Regions from separate parts of the Paenimyroides ceti genome, predicted to be linked through region 3. Evidence: riboswitches for the same ligand, from Rfam matches in the RefSeq annotation. Region 3 holds a riboswitch; each other region holds the start of a gene.
The links. A riboswitch is a leader RNA that binds a small molecule or an ion and turns the genes downstream of it on or off. The one in region 3 is predicted to bind cobalamin.
Positions count from the first base shown of each region.

Region 1: another riboswitch for cobalamin. It lies ahead of QW060_RS04785 (TonB-dependent receptor plug domain-containing protein); the one in region 3 lies ahead of QW060_RS03220 (acyl-CoA thioesterase).
Region 2: another riboswitch for cobalamin. It lies ahead of QW060_RS16375 (T9SS type A sorting domain-containing protein); the one in region 3 lies ahead of QW060_RS03220 (acyl-CoA thioesterase).
Region 4: another riboswitch for cobalamin. It lies ahead of QW060_RS06405 (DUF5074 domain-containing protein); the one in region 3 lies ahead of QW060_RS03220 (acyl-CoA thioesterase).

Region 1 is NZ_JAUFQU010000001.1:1,012,640-1,017,276, forward strand. Features, by position in the region: gene QW060_RS04775 (2-hydroxyacid dehydrogenase) at 1-10, shown strand, start outside; gene QW060_RS04780 (YncE family protein) at 135-1,166, opposite strand; gene QW060_RS04785 (TonB-dependent receptor plug domain-containing protein) at 1,172-3,016, opposite strand; cobalamin riboswitch at 3,047-3,246, opposite strand; gene QW060_RS04790 (ABC transporter substrate-binding protein) at 3,342-4,478, shown strand; gene QW060_RS04795 (iron ABC transporter permease) at 4,479-4,637, shown strand, end outside.
Region 2 is NZ_JAUFQU010000001.1:3,337,521-3,342,157, forward strand. Features, by position in the region: gene cls (cardiolipin synthase) at 1-753, opposite strand, end outside; gene pth (aminoacyl-tRNA hydrolase) at 801-1,367, shown strand; gene QW060_RS16365 (hypothetical protein) at 1,369-1,902, shown strand; gene QW060_RS16370 (energy transducer TonB) at 1,903-2,325, shown strand; cobalamin riboswitch at 2,333-2,490, shown strand; gene QW060_RS16375 (T9SS type A sorting domain-containing protein) at 2,595-3,683, shown strand; gene QW060_RS16380 (efflux transporter outer membrane subunit) at 3,719-4,637, opposite strand, start outside.
Region 3 is NZ_JAUFQU010000001.1:692,402-697,038, forward strand. Features, by position in the region: gene QW060_RS03200 (HAD family hydrolase) at 1-189, shown strand, start outside; gene QW060_RS03205 (SRPBCC family protein) at 218-610, opposite strand; gene pyrE (orotate phosphoribosyltransferase) at 621-1,262, opposite strand; gene QW060_RS03215 (NUDIX hydrolase) at 1,270-1,863, shown strand; gene QW060_RS03220 (acyl-CoA thioesterase) at 1,937-2,329, opposite strand; cobalamin riboswitch at 2,453-2,584, opposite strand; gene QW060_RS03225 (GNAT family N-acetyltransferase) at 2,654-2,932, opposite strand; gene QW060_RS03230 (response regulator transcription factor) at 3,061-3,756, shown strand; gene QW060_RS03235 (sensor histidine kinase) at 3,756-4,637, shown strand, end outside.
Region 4 is NZ_JAUFQU010000001.1:1,329,057-1,333,693, forward strand. Features, by position in the region: gene gap (type I glyceraldehyde-3-phosphate dehydrogenase) at 1-918, opposite strand, end outside; gene lipA (lipoyl synthase) at 961-1,836, opposite strand; cobalamin riboswitch at 2,020-2,195, shown strand; gene QW060_RS06405 (DUF5074 domain-containing protein) at 2,338-3,639, shown strand; gene QW060_RS06410 (T9SS type A sorting domain-containing protein) at 3,643-4,608, shown strand.

The DNA.
Region 1 (4,637 bases), 320 kb from region 3:
TCCTGACTAATGCTTTTTGAGTAATGAATTATAATCAGAATGAAGGAAACTGTTAATAAAATTATTGTTTCAGGATCCATAATAATAAAAGGCAATGTATACACATTGCCTTTTATGATCTGAAATAAATCGTTTTAGTTTTTATAGAAACCATTTGGTCCTATTGCTCCTGTTGAAAACTGCTTTAACAAAGCACCGTTTAGGTCATAAATGCTTACAACACCGTTATCTGTAAAACCTTTGGCATCTGCACTGTAAACCTTATTATCAATAACATTAAATCCGTAGAAGGTAGAGAAACCATTTTCTTCAACCGATAACACTTTTGTTTCAGGAAAACTTGTCAGTTGCAAACTCGTTTTATAAACATTATTAGCACTTACAAAATAGAAGTTGTTATTGTCTATAACCGCATATCTCGCTGAAGTAACCGCATTAGAAGAAACTGTTTTAGAAACTGTTAATCCGGAGATCATGTGAATTTCAGACTTGGTAGCATCAGAAGTTACCGCATATACATTGCCTGAAGCATTATCAACAGCAAGTCCGTTCGAAGCATATTCAAAAGTAAGATCCGTAACATTCACATTGTCACTTAAAGAAATCACTTCTACAACTTTTTGCGAAGCATAGCTGTTGCTTTGTACATATACATAATTATTGTTTGCTACAATGTATTCCGGATCAGCATCTAACTCTACTGAAGTGATAAACTGATAATTGTCTGCATTGTAAATTGTTACTTTTTTTGAAGCACTGTTGGTAACATATATCTTGCTGTTTTTTACAACAATGCGTCTTGGTAAGGATAGCTCCTGAGTGATCTGAGCTACTTTTTGGAATGTATAGCGATTTACTACTTCTATCGTGTTCGAATTATTAACTACGATAAAAGCAAAGTCTTTATAAAAAGCCAATGACTGAGCAACATCTCCTATGAATTCACTATTGTTTGCTGTAGAGAAAATGCTGTTGTGCTGTACGCTTAAATCATTTGAAATATAAGAAGCATTAGCATTGCTGGACTGGAAATTCCCTTCGTTCAGAATAATCACTCCATTGGAATACGGTTTATCTCCCGTAGGAATACCGGTATTTACATTATCATCACTGCTACAAGAATATAGAAGTGCTACTAAACTAATTGATAATAAAACTTTTTTCATTTTTTTTAAAATTTTAAGATGTATTGAATTGTATAATTTCTTCCGGGCATTGGTCTGTTCAATGTATTTTCATACATTTTATCAGATGCATTTTTTATTTCAAAAGCAAACATTTGCTCATTCTTTTTTCCGAAACGGTAACTGACTTGTGTATTAAAAAGGGTATAAGGGTCTATTGCAGAGTTTTCATCATTACTGGTGGTGGTATATACTTTACCGTTCATAAGCCCCTGTAGTTGTAAGCTTAGATTTTTATAGCGATACTGTATACTACCCGTTATTTTATGAAAAGGCACATAGATCAATTGTTTTTCAGTTTCATTGTCTCTTGAATCTGTGTAAGCATATGTACCCTGAACATTAATATGATGGCTGCCAAAATGAAGGCGATATGCTGAAAATAATTCCACTCCTTTTACAGTTACTTTATTCGTATTGGAAGCTTGCCAGTATCCTTCATTAGTGGGCAGCCAGCGAATCATATCATTAATGAAGATGGCATATACATTTGCAGAAAACTGCCAGTTTTTCCAGTTTATTTCCTGAGAAAGATCAGCCTGATAACTGCTTTCAGGTTTCAGATTTTTATTTCCTCCGGGTTCCCAGTAAATATCGTTGAATGTAGGAATTCTGTAATTTTTGGAACCGTTTAGTTTGATCGTGTAATTTTCTATGGGGGATATATAAAAACCGGCAGAGTAGAGCAGAGGGTTTTCATAGGCTTTTGTAAACTCTTTTTTAATTCCGAGTTCATATCCGCTTTTCGTACTCAATGTATGTTTTAACAGCAGACCTGAAGATAAAATTTCCTGTTGCGCCTGAGCAAATCCGGATCCATTACCTTTACCTTTATTGTGTTGATAATCCATCAATAGGGAAACAACGATTTTTTCAGTGAGCTTGTAGTCCAGATCATATTTTATGATGTAGCTGTTTACCTCTCCACCTGAATGACGATCAGAAGGCAGATAGTCAAAGTAACGGTAGTTTTCATTGATATAGGCCAGCCTTACAATACTGTTTGTTTTTTGTGTAGTTGCTTTCCACTGCAACAGATTTCGTGCAGATTGATTTTGATATTTTGTCTTTATCTGATTGACCGAAATCAGAGAAAAATGGCGTTCATCATCGTAGATATGAGAGAAAAAACGTATGTCATGGGTACGATTGATACGGTAGCCGATTGAAGTGTTAATACTATTATTCCAATATTGGCCGTTCAGGTTTTTACGTTTTTGTTTCTCAATATCAAAATCATTATCACTTTCGTTTCTGTTGATGTTGATTTGAGTACTCCATTTATCATTTCCTGCAGAAAGATTATAATTGACGCGATAAGTATTGTAACTTCCGTAGGTTAGTTGCAATTCATTATCAAAATGATTACTGAATTTAAGTTCATTATTGAGATGAATCGTTCCTCCGATGGCACCAGAGCCGTATAAAACGCTTCCTCCTCCTGGCTTTATGCTGATATCATTATATTCTTTATAGGAAATAGAATTGAAGTCGGTTTGCCCTAATAAAAGAGAATTTATGCGCAACCCGTTCCATACAACGGATGTTTGCTGTGCTGTTGTTCCCCTGAAAGAGGGAGATGAAACCATTCCAAAACCATTTTCTTTAAAATAAATAGAGGAGTTAAAAAGCAATAAATCTGTAAGAGAGCCATTACTTGTCTTTACTACCGTGTCATTTATTTTACGTATTGTCTGTGACAGGTTATGCGTTCTTAATTTATCATCTGTAATGATAAGTTCTTCAAGTTCTGTATGCTGATTGTTTTCCTGTGCATAAGTATGGCATGCCAAAATGGAAAACAATAATGAAACGGACCATTTTTTATTCATCGATATTACCTTTTTTCCCGAAGGTCTTTTTTAATGGTTATATTTTAGGCAGGTCTCCTGGCTTTGCTACTTGTTTGCCTTCCCAATTGCTTAGTGGCGTTATCAGACAAGTATCTTACATATATAAGAAAATGCTTACAGTTGCGGGTACAGCACAGGATTTGAATATGATCTCACCTGTTTCCCTATTATCAAAAATGCGTTTTTTGACCTAAAAGTTGATGCAAATGTAAGGCATAATTACTCACCGACAAATAATAATTAAAAAATGATCTTTGGCAGTAAATGGTAAAATAAGCTACATTTGTAAAAAAAATACTACGGAATGACTTCAAGAATTTTAAAATTAACGGTATTTCTATCTCTATTCGTTTTCGTCTCTTGTAAGAAAGAAACTGAAAAGACTACTGTTTCAGCAGTAACAAATTCAGTTGAGTATGCCAAAGGGTTTCAACTTTATGAATACCCTGATTTTACGGTTTTAAAAGTAACGCAGCCATGGCAAGATGCAAAAGAAACGTTTACTTACGTATTGGCAAATGATCTCTCAAAAATTCCGGACAGTTTAAAAAAAGAGGTCAGTATTCAGATTCCGGTAAAAACAGCTGTAGTCACCTCCACTACACATATTCCTTCACTCGTTGCTTTGGGTGAAAGTGAAGCATTGGTTGGTTTTCCTCATTTGGAATACATTTCATCTGAAGTCATACGCAAAAATATTAATGCTGGTAAAATAAAGGAATTGAATGATAATGAGAGTGTTAATCTGGAGTTGACAATTGATTTGAATCCCGAGGTAATAGTAGCGCACAGTATGGAAGCCAACAATCAAAAAATCAAAAGTCTGGAAAACGCAGGTCTGAAAGTACTTTTAAACGGAGACTGGATAGAAACCACTCCTTTAGGCAAAGCAGAATGGATAAAATTCTTCGGAGTTTTGTTTGATAAGAATCAGGAAGCTGCTGTTTATTTTAATTCCATTGTTACCGATTACAATCAGGCAAAAGAACTTGTAAAAGATGTGAAAGAATTACCTGTTGTTTTCAGCGGATCCATGTATCAGGATGTATGGTATGCTCCACAGGGAGAAAGCTGGATGGCCTATTTTATTAAAGATGCCAAAGGACATTATTTGTGGTCAGATACCAAAGGAACCGGAAGTTTGTCACTGTCATTTGAAACCGTTTTAGACAAAGCACAAAATGCCGAGATATGGATCGGTCCGGGGCAGTTTACTTCTTATGAGGAGTTAAAGAATAATAATAAACACTATACGGAATTTAGTGCCTATAAAAACAGAAAAGTGTTTACTTATAGTGCTAAAAAAGGACCAACAGGTGGTGTGATTTTTTATGAAGAAGCTCCAAACCGTCCTGATCTGATTCTTAAAGACCTGATTTTTATTCTGCATCCGGAGAAATTATCTGAATATACACCTTATTTTATAGAGGCATTACAATAAATGAGACTGATAAACCAGCATAAATTTCTTTTTTGTGTACTCGGCGCAATGCTGGTGGTGGCTTTTGTAGTGAATCTCAGTATTGGCTCCCTTCATATTCCCTTTGCTCAAATTATTGATATTCTTTTGGGTAAAGGAGCTGAAAAAGTAAGTTGGGAA
Region 2 (4,637 bases), 2.6 Mb from region 3:
AGGGGTTTGGTTATAATATTTATCAGAAATATTGATACCGCCCGTAAAGCCGATGTTGCCGTCAATAATGGCAATTTTGCGGTGATTTCTGTAATTGCTGTTGGCAAGAGAATTGAAATGCACGGGCAAAAACACCTGAAAATCAATACCGCTGTCCAGCAGTTCCTTGCGCAGTTTTGAAAGCCGGGGAGAACCAAAATCATCGGTCATCAACCGCACAATAACACCCTCCTTCACTTTTTTCTTCATCAGTTCTATAAACGTACGGCCTGTAGTATCATCATCAAAAATATAGTATTCCAGATGGATATGGTGTCGGGCATTTTCCATAGCTTCCAACAAGACCGGAAACTTTTGCTCACCATTGAAGAGTAAGGATATTTTATTTTTCAGCGTAAGGGAAGAAGAACGGGTGTTTACCAAATATTGAAAAACACTTCCAAAAGGCTCTCCAATGGCCTGAACTTCTTTTTCCATGATGGGATGCAAATCTTTCCAACGCGTGAGAATCTCCTGCTGAAGATGTTTGTCCAGTTTCCGGAAATATTTTTCTTTCTGGAATTTCTGTCCAAACAGATAATAAAACAAAATACCGAGCAACGGAACAAATACGATGATAAGAATCCATGCAATCGTTTTTTCCGGATTGCGGTTTTCAATGAGGATAGTGATGATAACAGAAATATAAATCAGAGATATAGGTATCCAGTACCATTCTTTTATAAAATCCCATATCAAATGTATGTATTCCATTTTGCTATTTCTTAATACCTTTGTAATTTAGAAAAATAAAACAGCAAATGAAAAAGTTTTTAATCGTCGGTTTGGGCAACATCGGAGCCGAATATGTAAATACACGCCATAACATCGGTTTTAAAGTAGTGGATTTTTTAGCAAATGAAGAGGGAGCAGATTACCAAACCGTAAAACTGGGAAGTATGGCAGAGGTAAAAATAAAAGGAAGAACCTTATTGCTGTTAAAACCGAATACCTATATGAACCTTTCCGGAAAAGCGGTACAGTATTGGATGGAAAAAGAAAAGATAAGCGCTGAAAATGTGCTGGTGATTACGGATGATCTCAATCTGCCATTCGGTACTTTGCGCATCAAGCCAAAAGGTTCAGATGGTGGCCATAACGGTCTGAAAAGCATTCAGGCACTATTGGGTACCACAGAATATCCGCGTTTCCGGTTCGGAATCAGCGATGAGTTTAAAAAGGGACAGCAGGCAAATTATGTATTGGGAGACTGGACAGAAGAGGAAAAGGAAGCTTTAAAAGAGCGTCTCAAAGTTGCTGCAGAAGCAGTTAAATCCTTTGCTTTAGCTGGATTGGGAAATACAATGACTTCATTTAACGGAAAATAGTATGAAAAAGGCAATATTGTATTTATTATTAGCCAATCTGTTTACAGCTTGTGCTATGTTTAATAGGAAAACAGAAACAAAAACAGCAGAAACGATGGCGGCAATAATCAAAAATCCATGTCCGGAGCAAGGCAATTGCACGGCAGAGCGTCTTAAAGATAAAGCGTTGTCACTTCGGGAAAGCGAAGATGGAAGAGAGGTATATGTGGAAGTGATCGATCAGAAAGGCAGTTATGTCGTTCACTATAAATATGAAAAAACGGCCAGTGGAAAGTATCAGGATGATTTTCATACAGAAGAACTCTTTTTCCAGATCCCGGCTGAGGCATTCAAAAAAGAATATAAGGATGCTGATTTGCAAAATGTTTTTATGGTTTTTGGAAGACAATGTTACTGTAAAGGGTTTGCGGGCAATTTCAGAGTAACACAAGGCGATTTACAAATCGACCATTCAGAGGAAGAAACACAGGTAAGCGTGCGCTTTAAGGCAGCGGTACCTCAGCTTTTTGAAGAACTTAATTTTAAAGTGCGATAGATGAAAAACGTATTTTTTATAGTGATGTTTTTTTGCTCCGTACAGTTGCTCAACGCACAAAATGACAGCATAGTACCTGTTGTCGGTCGCGGATCAAACACCACAGATTTTCCGGAACTTTCGGTACAACCTCAGTATATCGGTGGAATTGAAGCAATAGGCCGTACAGTGGCCATGAGTTACAATTATCCGCGTGAGGCTATAGATGAGGGCATTACCGGAACTATTATGGTTGAATTTATTGTGGATGAAGAAGGAAATGTGGCTGATGTCACCATAAAAAAAGGAGTGTGTGTGCCTTGCGATCAGGAGGCATTAAGAGTCGTAAAGCTACTCAGAAAATTTGAGCCCGGACTCGATCAGCACGGAAAACCGGTCAAAGCGCGTTATTCTCTTCCCATTACATTGAATCTCGCTGAATAATTTTTACTACTTTTGCGCCGAAATCGGTTGAACATTGTTCATTAATAGGGAATCAAGTACGATTACATCAAATCTTGAGCTGTACCCGCAACTGTAGGCGATACCATATTCTTGTATAAGAAAAAGGGCGCAAGTCAGGATACCTGCCATTTTCACAACATTAAACTTTCGGGAGTTAAAGTTGATGAGAATAGTGCATTGGCTCTGCTTTATTTTCTTTATATCCTAAAAGTTGTCATACTGTATATTTAACAACAAACATATTTAGGATGAAAAAAATTACCTTATTTTTCGTGTTATTACTGACACAATCCCTTTTTGCACAATTTACAGAAAATGATATCCGGTTTTGGGTGGGAGAAGGTACTAAAAAAGCTTTTTTAGTAGCGGATTTCAAAGGAGAAGAAACCATTCATTCCTATGCCTGGGGATACCGTTTTGAAAACGAAGATCTGACAGTAGAAGATATGCTGAATGCTCTTCTTGCTGCTGAACCAAAGCTGCAGGCTCAGATTGACAGTGGATATTTATCTTCCCTTACTTATAACCACCATACCGAGTTGCCGGATCAGTTTGGTTGGGCTACTTTTGACGGAACATCACTGGAAAATTTATCTATGAATAACGGAGTGGGCTATACAGATCTATATGACGGTATGTGGTTTGGTATGACGGCGATGACGGATGATATTGAAGAGCCTTCAACACCGGTAGCGGCTTACAGCTCACAATGGTTTTCAGAAGAAGATATTGTTACCTGGTTTGGAACAGGAACCCATAAAAGTCTTGTTGTGGTTGATTTCGGAACCGATTCTGAAGCCGGAGCAGACTCTTTTGTTTTTGGAATCCGCTATGAGACAGAAACGATAACTGCAGAAGAAGCTTTAGAACTGATACAAACAGAAGCCGATGCATTTGATTATGTAATGGATGCTACCCATCTTAGCGAAATCAACTGGACATCATATAGCGGGGCAGGAGAATGGAAATCTTATACGGGAACAGATCTCTCGGATTGGAAAGAAACAGTTATTGCTCAGGTTGCTCTACAAAACGGGCAATGGCTTGGACTGAGCCTGGGCTCAAGACGACCTTTTACGCCTCGTGAAGAAGGAACTCTTGCAAACGGGGAGCATCATAAGGTTTCATTCAGCATCTATCCGAATCCGGCAGTTGAGACGGTTACCTTAAAGACAGAGCAGCCACTTAAAAAATATACAGTGTATAGCAGTACCGGGAAAAAGATACAGGAAGGAACTGATACGGTAGTGAATGTATCTGCTTTGAGTTCCGGAATATATATTATAGAAGTATGGACTGAGACGGGGAGAACGGCTCAAAAATTATGGAAAAAATAATAAAAAAATGCGCTTTGAACCCAAAGCGCATTTTTTTATTGCCAGCCTCCACCCAGCGATTTGTATAATTTTACACGCGAAAGTAGTTTTGCATGTTTTATTCTGTTGAGGTTCAGCTCATTTTCAAGTGCTGCTTTCTGTGTCGTGATTACTTCCAGATAAGTAGCATATCCGCTGTTAAAAAGCAGGTTGGATTGTTTGATCGCCAGATTGGTTGTCTGTACCTGATCTTCTGCGATAGCAAGCTGTTCTTCTACATTTTTAATTACAATAAGGGCGTCAGAGACTTCAGTGATAGCAGTATAAACTGTTTTCTGTAAATCGATTTCAGCCTGTTCACGCTCAATTTTAGCCACTTCAAAGTCCGTTTTTAATCTCTTTTTACTGAATACGGGTTGTGTAAGCCCACCAATAACACTTCCGAATAAGGCTCCGGGTATGTTGAACCAATTTTCAGGAAGCATACTGTTGACACCTCCACTGAGGTTGATTTCCAGAGACGGATAGCGCTTTGCCTGTGTAACACCCACTACGGCATTTTTGGCATCGAGCTCCAGTTCAGCAGCTACCACATCAGGGCGGTGACGCACCAGTTCTAACGGAACACCAATAGTGAGGGTATCTTTAGGAATGAGTGTAGACAGCATGGCATTTCCGAATTTTACTTCATCAGGAAACTGACCTATCAGCAAACGCAATGCGTTTTCCTGAACCCCGATTTGTTGCTTGAGATTAGGAATCAGTGCCTTGGCTACCAGCATCTGTGATTTTGTCTGCTGTGTTGCCAGTGCTGTGGTGTTACCCGCCTGATATTGCAAATCAACGATTTTTAGAGTATTTTGAGTAAGCTCATAATTCGATTGCGCAACTTCAAGCTGCGCATTCAGCAACAGCAGATTGTAATATCCTTCAGCAATTTTACTGATGATTTCGGTTTGTATTGTCTTTTGGGCT
Region 3 (4,637 bases):
ACCTGTATAAAAGACGAGTGTGTTATCATTGAAGACAGCACCAACGGTGTAAAAGCGGCTGTAGCCGCTGATATTTTCTGTATTGGGTATAACAGTGAAAATTCCAAGCTTCAAAGTCTTGATGGAGCGGGATATTTTGTCCATGATTTCAAACATATAAATGCCGGAATCATTAAAACACTGAAATAAAAAAAGAACCTTTAAGGTTCTTTTTTTATTATAGTTTAGACATATTGTTAGCCAGTGTTTCAATAAATTTACTGATAGGACCTTTAATCATCATGGCCATCATGGCATTAAAGGTGCCTTCAAATAAGAGCTGAATCTCCGTTGATTCTGTTCCTTTTTCCTCTATGTTAGCTGTAAGTGTAAAAGGAATTTTATCACTTGCTGCGCCTAAAATGATTTGAGTATTCGGAGTCTGTTGTTTTTTTACCAGTTTGATTTCCGGCATCCCTTTCAATCCGAAGATAAAGCAGTTTTCATCTACTACTTCAAATTTAGAAGTATTCTCCGGCATCAATTTTTCAAAATTTTTGATATCATTCAGCGCATTAAAAATATAAGCTGCTGATTTCTCTACACTAACTTTTGGACTTTCTAAATTCATATCTTCTTGTTTAATTATTCCACCCTGCAGGATCAGAACTCCATACTTTGAGTGTTTCGTGTTCTTCTTCGGAAATATAATTTTTTAATACGGCTGTTTTTAGTAAAGTAGGATAGTTGCTCAACGTGGTAAGTGCCACTCCTGCATTTTTGAAATTTTCTGCAGCTACGTCAAATCCATACGTAAAAATAGCTACCATTCCCAGAATTTCAGCTCCGTTTTCTTTTAAAGCTTCTACAGCCTGTAAGCTGCTCTTTCCGGTGCTGATCAGATCCTCTATAACCACTACGGATTGCCCTTTTGTGAAAGCGCCTTCAATCTGGTTTTGTCTTCCGTGTTTTTTCGGTTCCGGGCGTACATAAACAAAAGGTAAATTTAGGGCTTCTGCTACCAGTAAACCAATACCGATAGCTCCGGTTGCTACTCCGGCAATCACATCCGGTTTACCATACTTTTGCTCTATATTGGCGGCAAATTCATTTTTTAAAAAAGTTCTTATCTCTGGAAATGAAAGAGTTATGCGGTTGTCGCAATAAATTGGCGATTTCCATCCCGAAGCCCATGTAAAAGGATTTTTAGGATTTAATTTAATTGCGTTAATTTGTAAAAGCAATTCGGCCGTTTTCTGTGCTGTGTTGTCATTAAAAATCATACTACAAATGTATAAAGTTTTTATCAACGACAAACCTCTTTTACTGACAAATAAATTAGAAAAAGAAACCGATTTTCAGCTTTTTTTACTTGAAAGTGCCGATATAAATAAAATCATTGTAAAATTTTATCAGAATAAAATTCAGAAAGCCATTTTATACCATCCTGATGAAGAAAAGATTCTTAAAAAGCTCAAAGAAAAGATCACGGTAAACAAAGCCGGAGGCGGACTGGTTCGCAACTCGGAAGGTAAAGTCCTCTTTATCCTCAGAAATGGAAAGTGGGATTTGCCAAAGGGAGGAACTGAGAAAGGGGAAACGATTGAGCAAACCGCTATTCGGGAAGTAGAAGAAGAAACAGGAGTACAGGGATTATCTATAGTTGAAAAATTGCAGAAAACCTATCACGTATTTAAACGAAACGGGGAATACAGACTTAAAATCACCCGTTGGTTTGAAATGAAAACCGATTATACGGGACATCTGATGGGACAAGCTGAAGAAGGTATTGAAAAAGTTGTATGGCTGGATAAAGAAGAAATAAAAGAAGCACTGAAAAATTCATATGAAAATATCAAGCTGCTTTTTGAAGAAGAAGCATAATGCCTCTTTGGATTAACAAACGGTAATAAAAAAGGTATCATATCGCAATTTTATGATACCTTTTTTAATTTATCTATTGTTTGAAATGGATAGGAGTTGGTTTCTTATTTTCGTCGATTGCCACGAAAGTAAACTGTCCTGTAATTGCTTTTTCACGTTTTTCAGAATACATTTCTTCAATGTATATCTCTACATAAACTACGAGACTGGTATTACCTACTCTTGTAACACGACCAATAAGTTCTACAAAAGTTCCTGCGGGAATCGGTTTGGTGAAATCGATTTTCTCACTGCTGATCGTTACCATTTTTTGTCTTGAAAATCGGGTAGCAGTAATAAAAGCTACTTCGTCCATCATGTGCATGGCTGTACCTCCGAAAAGAGTATCATAATGATTGGTAGTGTTAGGGAATACCGCTTTGAAAATGTGGGTTTCTGAATTCTGAATTCGTTCTTCTAAAGTCATTTTGTAAGATATAGTTTATAAAATTAATTACAGCAATATCCGAAACAGAACGCATACTGAGAACATACCTTTTTACAAAGGTATTTCAGGCTCTCAGACAGCTACTTCAATCGCGAAAGTATTGCCTTTATGTTTTTTAAGGATAGTAATCTGACTTATATTTAAAAAAATATTTACAGTTGCGCGACAGTTCATGATTCTCACATGATTCCCTAATTAAAAAACCGGAGTTTTTCCTTAAAAATTTCAGCAAATATAGACCTTATTAACCGATTTTAATCGATTAATGGTTTATAAAATTTCTAAAAATAAAAGACGTACTGTTTAGAGTACGTCCTGAAGATCTTGATTCTTATCAAAGGTAGCTTTGGCAAACGGGCACAGCGGAATGATTTTGAGATTGTTTTTTCTCGCATAGTCAACTGCTGCAAGAACCATTTTCTTTCCAACTCCCTGTCCGTTAAATTCCGGGTTTACTTCCGTATGATCAATGATAAATTTAGTGTCACCTACCCAGGTATAGGTCATACGACCTGCTTCAGCGTCATTTTCTGAAGCCTTGAAATACCCCTTATGTCCTTCGTTGATCTGTTCAATGTTCATGATATATTTTTTATATCTTTAAAGATACTAATTTATTTCAGATTAAAATCTAATCGCATTCTAATCTCGAAAAACATGATAATTTGTGTAACTCTTGGTATTTTTGTAAAATGCCTAATGCTGATTTTATGAATACGATATTACTTGTTGAAGACGAACCTCATGTAGCCGACCTAATCAAGCAGAGTCTTGAAGAAGAAGGATACCAGGTCATCCATGCTTTTGACGGAATTGACGGAATGAATATTCTTAAAAAACAAACGGTTCATCTGTTGATTTTAGATATTTTATTGCCCAAAATGAACGGTCTTGAAGTATGCCGGCAGATACGGAGTGAAGGCTATCTTGATCTGCCTATTCTGATTCTAACGGCTTTGGGTAGTGCTGAGAACATTGTATTGGGGTTAGACACCGGAGCAGATGATTATCTGGCAAAACCTTTCAAGCTTATTGAACTCAAGGCTCGTATCCGGACTTTGTTGCGAAGAAGTGAGCTGTTTGAAAACACTTCTGCAAAGGGACACGATCTTTATAAATTTGCCGATCTCGAATTAAACGATTATACTAAAAAACTTACCAGAGGCGGGCAGGAAATATCCCTTACCTCTACAGAATACAGGCTGTTGCTGAAATTTATGAAAAATCCGACCAAAGTATTGAGCCGTACGGATCTTTTGGATGATGTATGGGGCATTAATTTCGATATCGGAACCAATGTAGTAGATGTATATGTAAACTATCTGCGAAAAAAACTGGACAAACACGGCAATCAAAAACTCATACATACCATTACCGGTATGGGATATGTATTAAAAGAAAACTAATGAAAACGTATAGTAAAACCGTTTTAGTCATCATTACCGTATTTGTGGTATATACCTTGCTTTTCAGCGGTTATATTTATTATTCCTTTTCTAATTTTGCTTTTACAGACTTCTACAAAAGACTGGAATTAAGGGTTTCAACAACCGCTGTAATGCAATTGGGGGATGCACAGGAATCCGTAAATGTGGAGGAAGTTTATAAAGATTATCTGGAGAAATTACCCCATCAAAAAGAGTATATCATTCCTTTGACTAAAGCCGGAAAGGATACAGTGCGCACAAAAGGTATTCCAAAACAACTCCTTCAGGATGCGCTGAACAACGGCAAAGCAAATTTTAATCAAGGTAAACTTTTTTATTCGGCATTGCTGTATAAAGACAAACAGCAGCAGGAATATATGGTAGTAGTTTCTGCAGAAAATTATTTTTACAATCATCATATTACGTATCTGCGCAATCTGCTTATTACTTCACTCGCATTTTCAGTATTACTGATTGTGATTGTTTCTCATTTTGTATTCCGAACCCTGATTCGCCCAGTTAGAAATATTATCAATGAAGTAAATAAAATAGGTTCCGAAAATTTACATTTGCGTTTGGTTTCTCCTACGAGTAATAATGGAGATCCCATCAGTGAGCTTACAAACACCTTCAATGATATGCTCAACCGTTTGGAAACTTCTTTTGAAACGCAGAAAAATTTCATCAGCAATGCTTCTCACGAGCTCAATACGCCCTTAACCTCTATTATGGCAGAGGCGGAACTTGCCTTGTCAAAAAAGAGAACTTCTGAAGAATATGAAACTGCTTTGGCAAAAATCCTTGAAGAAGCAGACAAGTTGGAACAGAAAACCAAAGCATTACTATATCTTGCGAGAACA
Region 4 (4,637 bases), 640 kb from region 3:
CATTCGGTCTAAAACTGAGGTGAGTTGGGCATCAAATACACACGAATGTGGATTTCCTACAATATCAATGGATACTACAGGATCTTCTGTATATTCGATGATGCCTTTTAATTCATTTTCTGCCGCATTCTTAAACGCCGCATTTATTTCTTCTACCGATACATCTTTATTAATATAACAGGTAATATCAGTAAGTGAACCGTCTGGTACCGGAACACGAATACCGCCACCGCCTATTTTTCCTTCAAATTCAGGGAAAATTTTGGTAAGTGCCTTGGCAGCTCCTGTTGTTGTCGGAATGATAGATTGTGCCGCTGCACGGGCTCTTCTGAGATCTTTGTGGGGCTGATCCTGTAAACTCTGATCTGAAGTGTAAGAGTGAACCGTTGTTATAAAGGCTTTATCCAAACCTCCCAATGCATCTATAATCTTAATCATTGGTGCCGCATTGTTTGTGGTACAGCTTGCATTGGATACAATGATGTCTTCTTTGTTCAGAATATGCTCATTAACACCGAGTACTACGGTTTTAATTTTGTTGTCTTCAGGAGGAACAGATAAGATTACCTTTTTTGCACCGTTTCTGATATGATGCTCCAGAAGTTCATAGGTTTTATGTTTTCCGGTTGCCTCAATGACAAAATCAATGTTGAGATCATTCCAATCTAAACGGCTGATGTCTTTTTCTCTAAAGTAACGGATTGTTTTTTCATTGATATACAGATGATCCGTATCAAAACTGATCTCATCTGAGAGCTTTCCATGAGTGCTGTCATATTTCAACAGATGGGCCATGGTTTTAGTATCTGCCAGGTCATTGATAGCTACAATCTCAATCGTTGGATGGTGGAGGAGCAGACGACATAGATTACGGCCGATACGACCAAAACCATTGATGGCTATTCGGGTGTTTTTCATGAGTAAGAAAAAAGTCGTTCTTTTTAGAACGACCTGGATTTATTATAAAATATGTTTTTGTGCTTTGTAAGATGAGCGTACTAATGCACCGCTTTCTACATGTTTGAATCCTAATTCCAGACCGATGGTTTCATATTTTTTGAATTGATCCGGTGTGATGAATTCTTTTACAGGTAAATGTTTTTTACTCGGTTGCAAATATTGACCAATGGTCAGGACATCCAGATGTACACCTTTTAAATCATGCATGGTTTGGATTACTTCTTCTTCAGTCTCTCCAAGTCCCAGCATAATACCTGTTTTTGTACGGTTTACTCCCTGTTCTTTCAGATAGCGAAGTACTTCCAGACTACGGTCATATTTTGCCTGAATACGTACTTCTCTTGTCAGTCTGCGAACAGTTTCCATATTATGTGAAACTACTTCAGGACGTACGGCTATGATACGATCAAGGTGACGCTCCATTCCTTGAAAATCAGGAATCAAAGTTTCTAAGGTAGTTTCCGGGTTCATACGTCTTACCGCTTTTACCGTTTCAGCCCAAATGATAGAGCCACCATCCTTAAGATCGTCGCGATCCACGCTGGTCAACACAGCATGTTTAATATTCATCAGTTTAATAGAACGTGCTACTTTTTCAGGTTCGTCCCAATCTACTGTTTCAGGTCTTCCGGTTTTTACGCCGCAAAATCCGCATGATCTTGTACATATGTTTCCGAGGATCATAAATGTAGCGGTTCCTTCACCCCAGCATTCGCCCATGTTCGGACAACTGCCTGAAGTACAAATTGTATTTAACTTGTATTTATCTACAAGACCTCTTAACTCCGTGTATTTTTTACCCGTAGGTAATTTTACCCGTAGCCATTTGGGTTTGCCTTGTGGTGTAAGTGTATTTGAGTCGAGAACTGTGTTCATTTTATATCAAAAAATTGTATTGCAAATATAAACAATCTATATTGTTTCTATCAGAAATTGTTGATCTATCAAAGTTACTAAATCTAAAGATCATATTTTTAAAATTTGAGTTTTATTTAATACAGGTTTGTTTGTAGTTGTTAAAAATGATAAATCACTAATAAAAAACACTATATTCGCTTTTTATTTCGAAATATTTAAGGTTATAAAATAGTAAAAGGGAATCAAGTGAGATACTTGAGCTGTACCCGCAACTGTAAGCTATATACTTATTATTATAAAAAAGCCATTGATTGTAAAATTGAGAAGGCAAATAATAAGATGCAAGCCAGGAGACCTGCCTTAAATATACTGATTTAGCTTTCGGGAAAAAAGGCAGATATCACAGATAGTTTCAGTTATTTATAGCTGAAACATGCTATTGTTATAGATATTTTTGATATATAAACCCACGAAAGCTGACTCAGATTTTGTGGGTTTAATTTTTTAAATAACTATAACATGAGAAAAAATTATTTTTTAGTAGCAGCCTTTTTATCATTTGCGGTAAATGGTTTTTCACAACAGCAGTATTATGATGGTGTTCTTATTCTGAATGAAGGAAATATGGGAAGCAATGATGCCTCAGTTTCTTTTCTTTCACCTGACAATGAGCTGACGAATTATATTGACCGATTGGCAAATAATGATGAGGAATTGGGAGATGTAGGTCAAAGTATTGCTTTCCACGATGATAAAGCATTTATTGTACTGAACGCATCCAATAAAATTGTCGTGGTCAACAGTAGTACTTTTGAATATATTGAAACAATCGATACAGGTCTTGTTAACCCTCGCTATATGGCTTTTTCCGGAAACAAGGCTTATATTACCTGTTGGGGTGTAGGAAGCAATGAAGAAGATGATTATTTAGCGGTTCTAGATCTGGAAACTTACACACTGGGGCAACCTGTTCCGATGACAAACGGTGTTGAAAAAATAGAGGAAATCAATGGTAAACTTTATATTGCACATCAGGGTGGCTACGGTTTTGAGAGTAAAGTAAGTGTCTATAATATTGCAGATGCAACTACAACAGTTATCAATGTAGGAGATGTTCCCAAAGAGATGATTGTTTCGGGTAACAATATTTATCTGCTTAACGGTGGAATTCCTGATTGGGCTTCTTCTTTAGGTCTGGTGCAAACGCCTTCCAGTATCGGAAAAATTGATCTTACTACAGATACATATCAGACACTTGTAACTTTTTCAGAAGATATGCCTGCTTCTCATATGGCACAGCAGGGAGATGGTTTTTATGTGACGAGCAAAGAAAAAATATACAAATATTCTTTGACTACCAATACATTGGATACAGCCCCTTTTATAACAACTCCGGTGACCGATTATTTAGGAATTTATGGAATGGATATTATTGAAGATAAAATCTATGTAGGGGATGCAAATGGTTATGGCAACAGTGGATTTGTTTATGTATATTCAATGGAAGGTAATTTGTTGGATACTTTTAATGTAGGCGGTCTTCCCAATCATTTTTACCCTTCTGCTGTCAGCCCTTCAGCGGGTATAGATGATCCTAAAACATCTTTGGTATCACTATATCCAAATCCGGTATCAGATCGATTATATGTAAATTCAAAAGAAGAATTTTCAGTGATTATATTTGACTTATTTGGTAAGCAAATTCTTAAAACGAAAACAAGTACACAAGGAATTGATGTAAGTTACCTTGCAAACGGTACTTATATTGTACGTTTAGAAAATAACAAGCAAGTACAGACCTTGAAATTAATCAAGAAATAATACATGTTTAAATCGATCATTTTTCTGACCTTTTTTATTTCGGGCAGCTTCGTTTTTGCACAGCCTTATGCTCCTCAGGCAGGTACGCCAGGTTCTACAGCTATACATAAGGGAAGTCTGTCTTTTACGGCGTGGGCTACCGATGTACGGGTTGTAAGAGGTTTTCAGAATATTCAGCTTCCGGGGCTGGGTCTGGCAAGTAGCGGAGTTCCTGAAAATGCCATAGGCTATCCGGATGGTAATGTCGTAAGTTTGGGCGATAAAGGATATGCTGTTGCAACCTTTGAACATCCGATAAGAGACGGTCAGGGATATGATTTTGCAGTATTTGAAAACGGATCTGTCGGCTATTTAGAACTGGCAACAGTTGCTGTAAGTTCAGACGGAGTCAATTATTATATGTTTCCGTCACACAGTCTAACACAGACTCATACACAATTGGGAACCTTTGATACACCTGTAGCACAAAATCTGCATAATCTGGCAGGGAAATATATAGGCGAATATGGAACACCGTTTGATCTTTCAGATATTCAGAACGCTCCTCTGTTGGATAAACAGGCAGTTCGTTTTGTAAAAATCACTGATGTCTGCGGATCATTAAATCCGGTATATGCCACTTATGACAGTTATGGTAATAAAATCAATGATTCGTTTCCAACACCTTTTCCTTCGGGTGGATTTGATCTGCAGGCAGTAGGCGTGATTCATGAACAGCTTTTAAGTGAAGAAAGTTTTGATGTATTTGCATTAAAAGTTTATCCGAATCCTTTTACGACAGAACTTTTTATTTCAGATGATTATAATTATGAAATAGAGTATGTATTTAAAGATGTATTAGGCAAAACAGTTTTGGAAGGCAGGTATTACGGAGGCATTATCAATACTGGTTCACTTCCCTCGGGTATTTATCTTCTGACCTTGCAGAGTCAGGGGAAGAAAAGAAATCTAAAAATGATTAAAAAATAAATTATTGTTTTTTTTTGAAAATCGTCTGG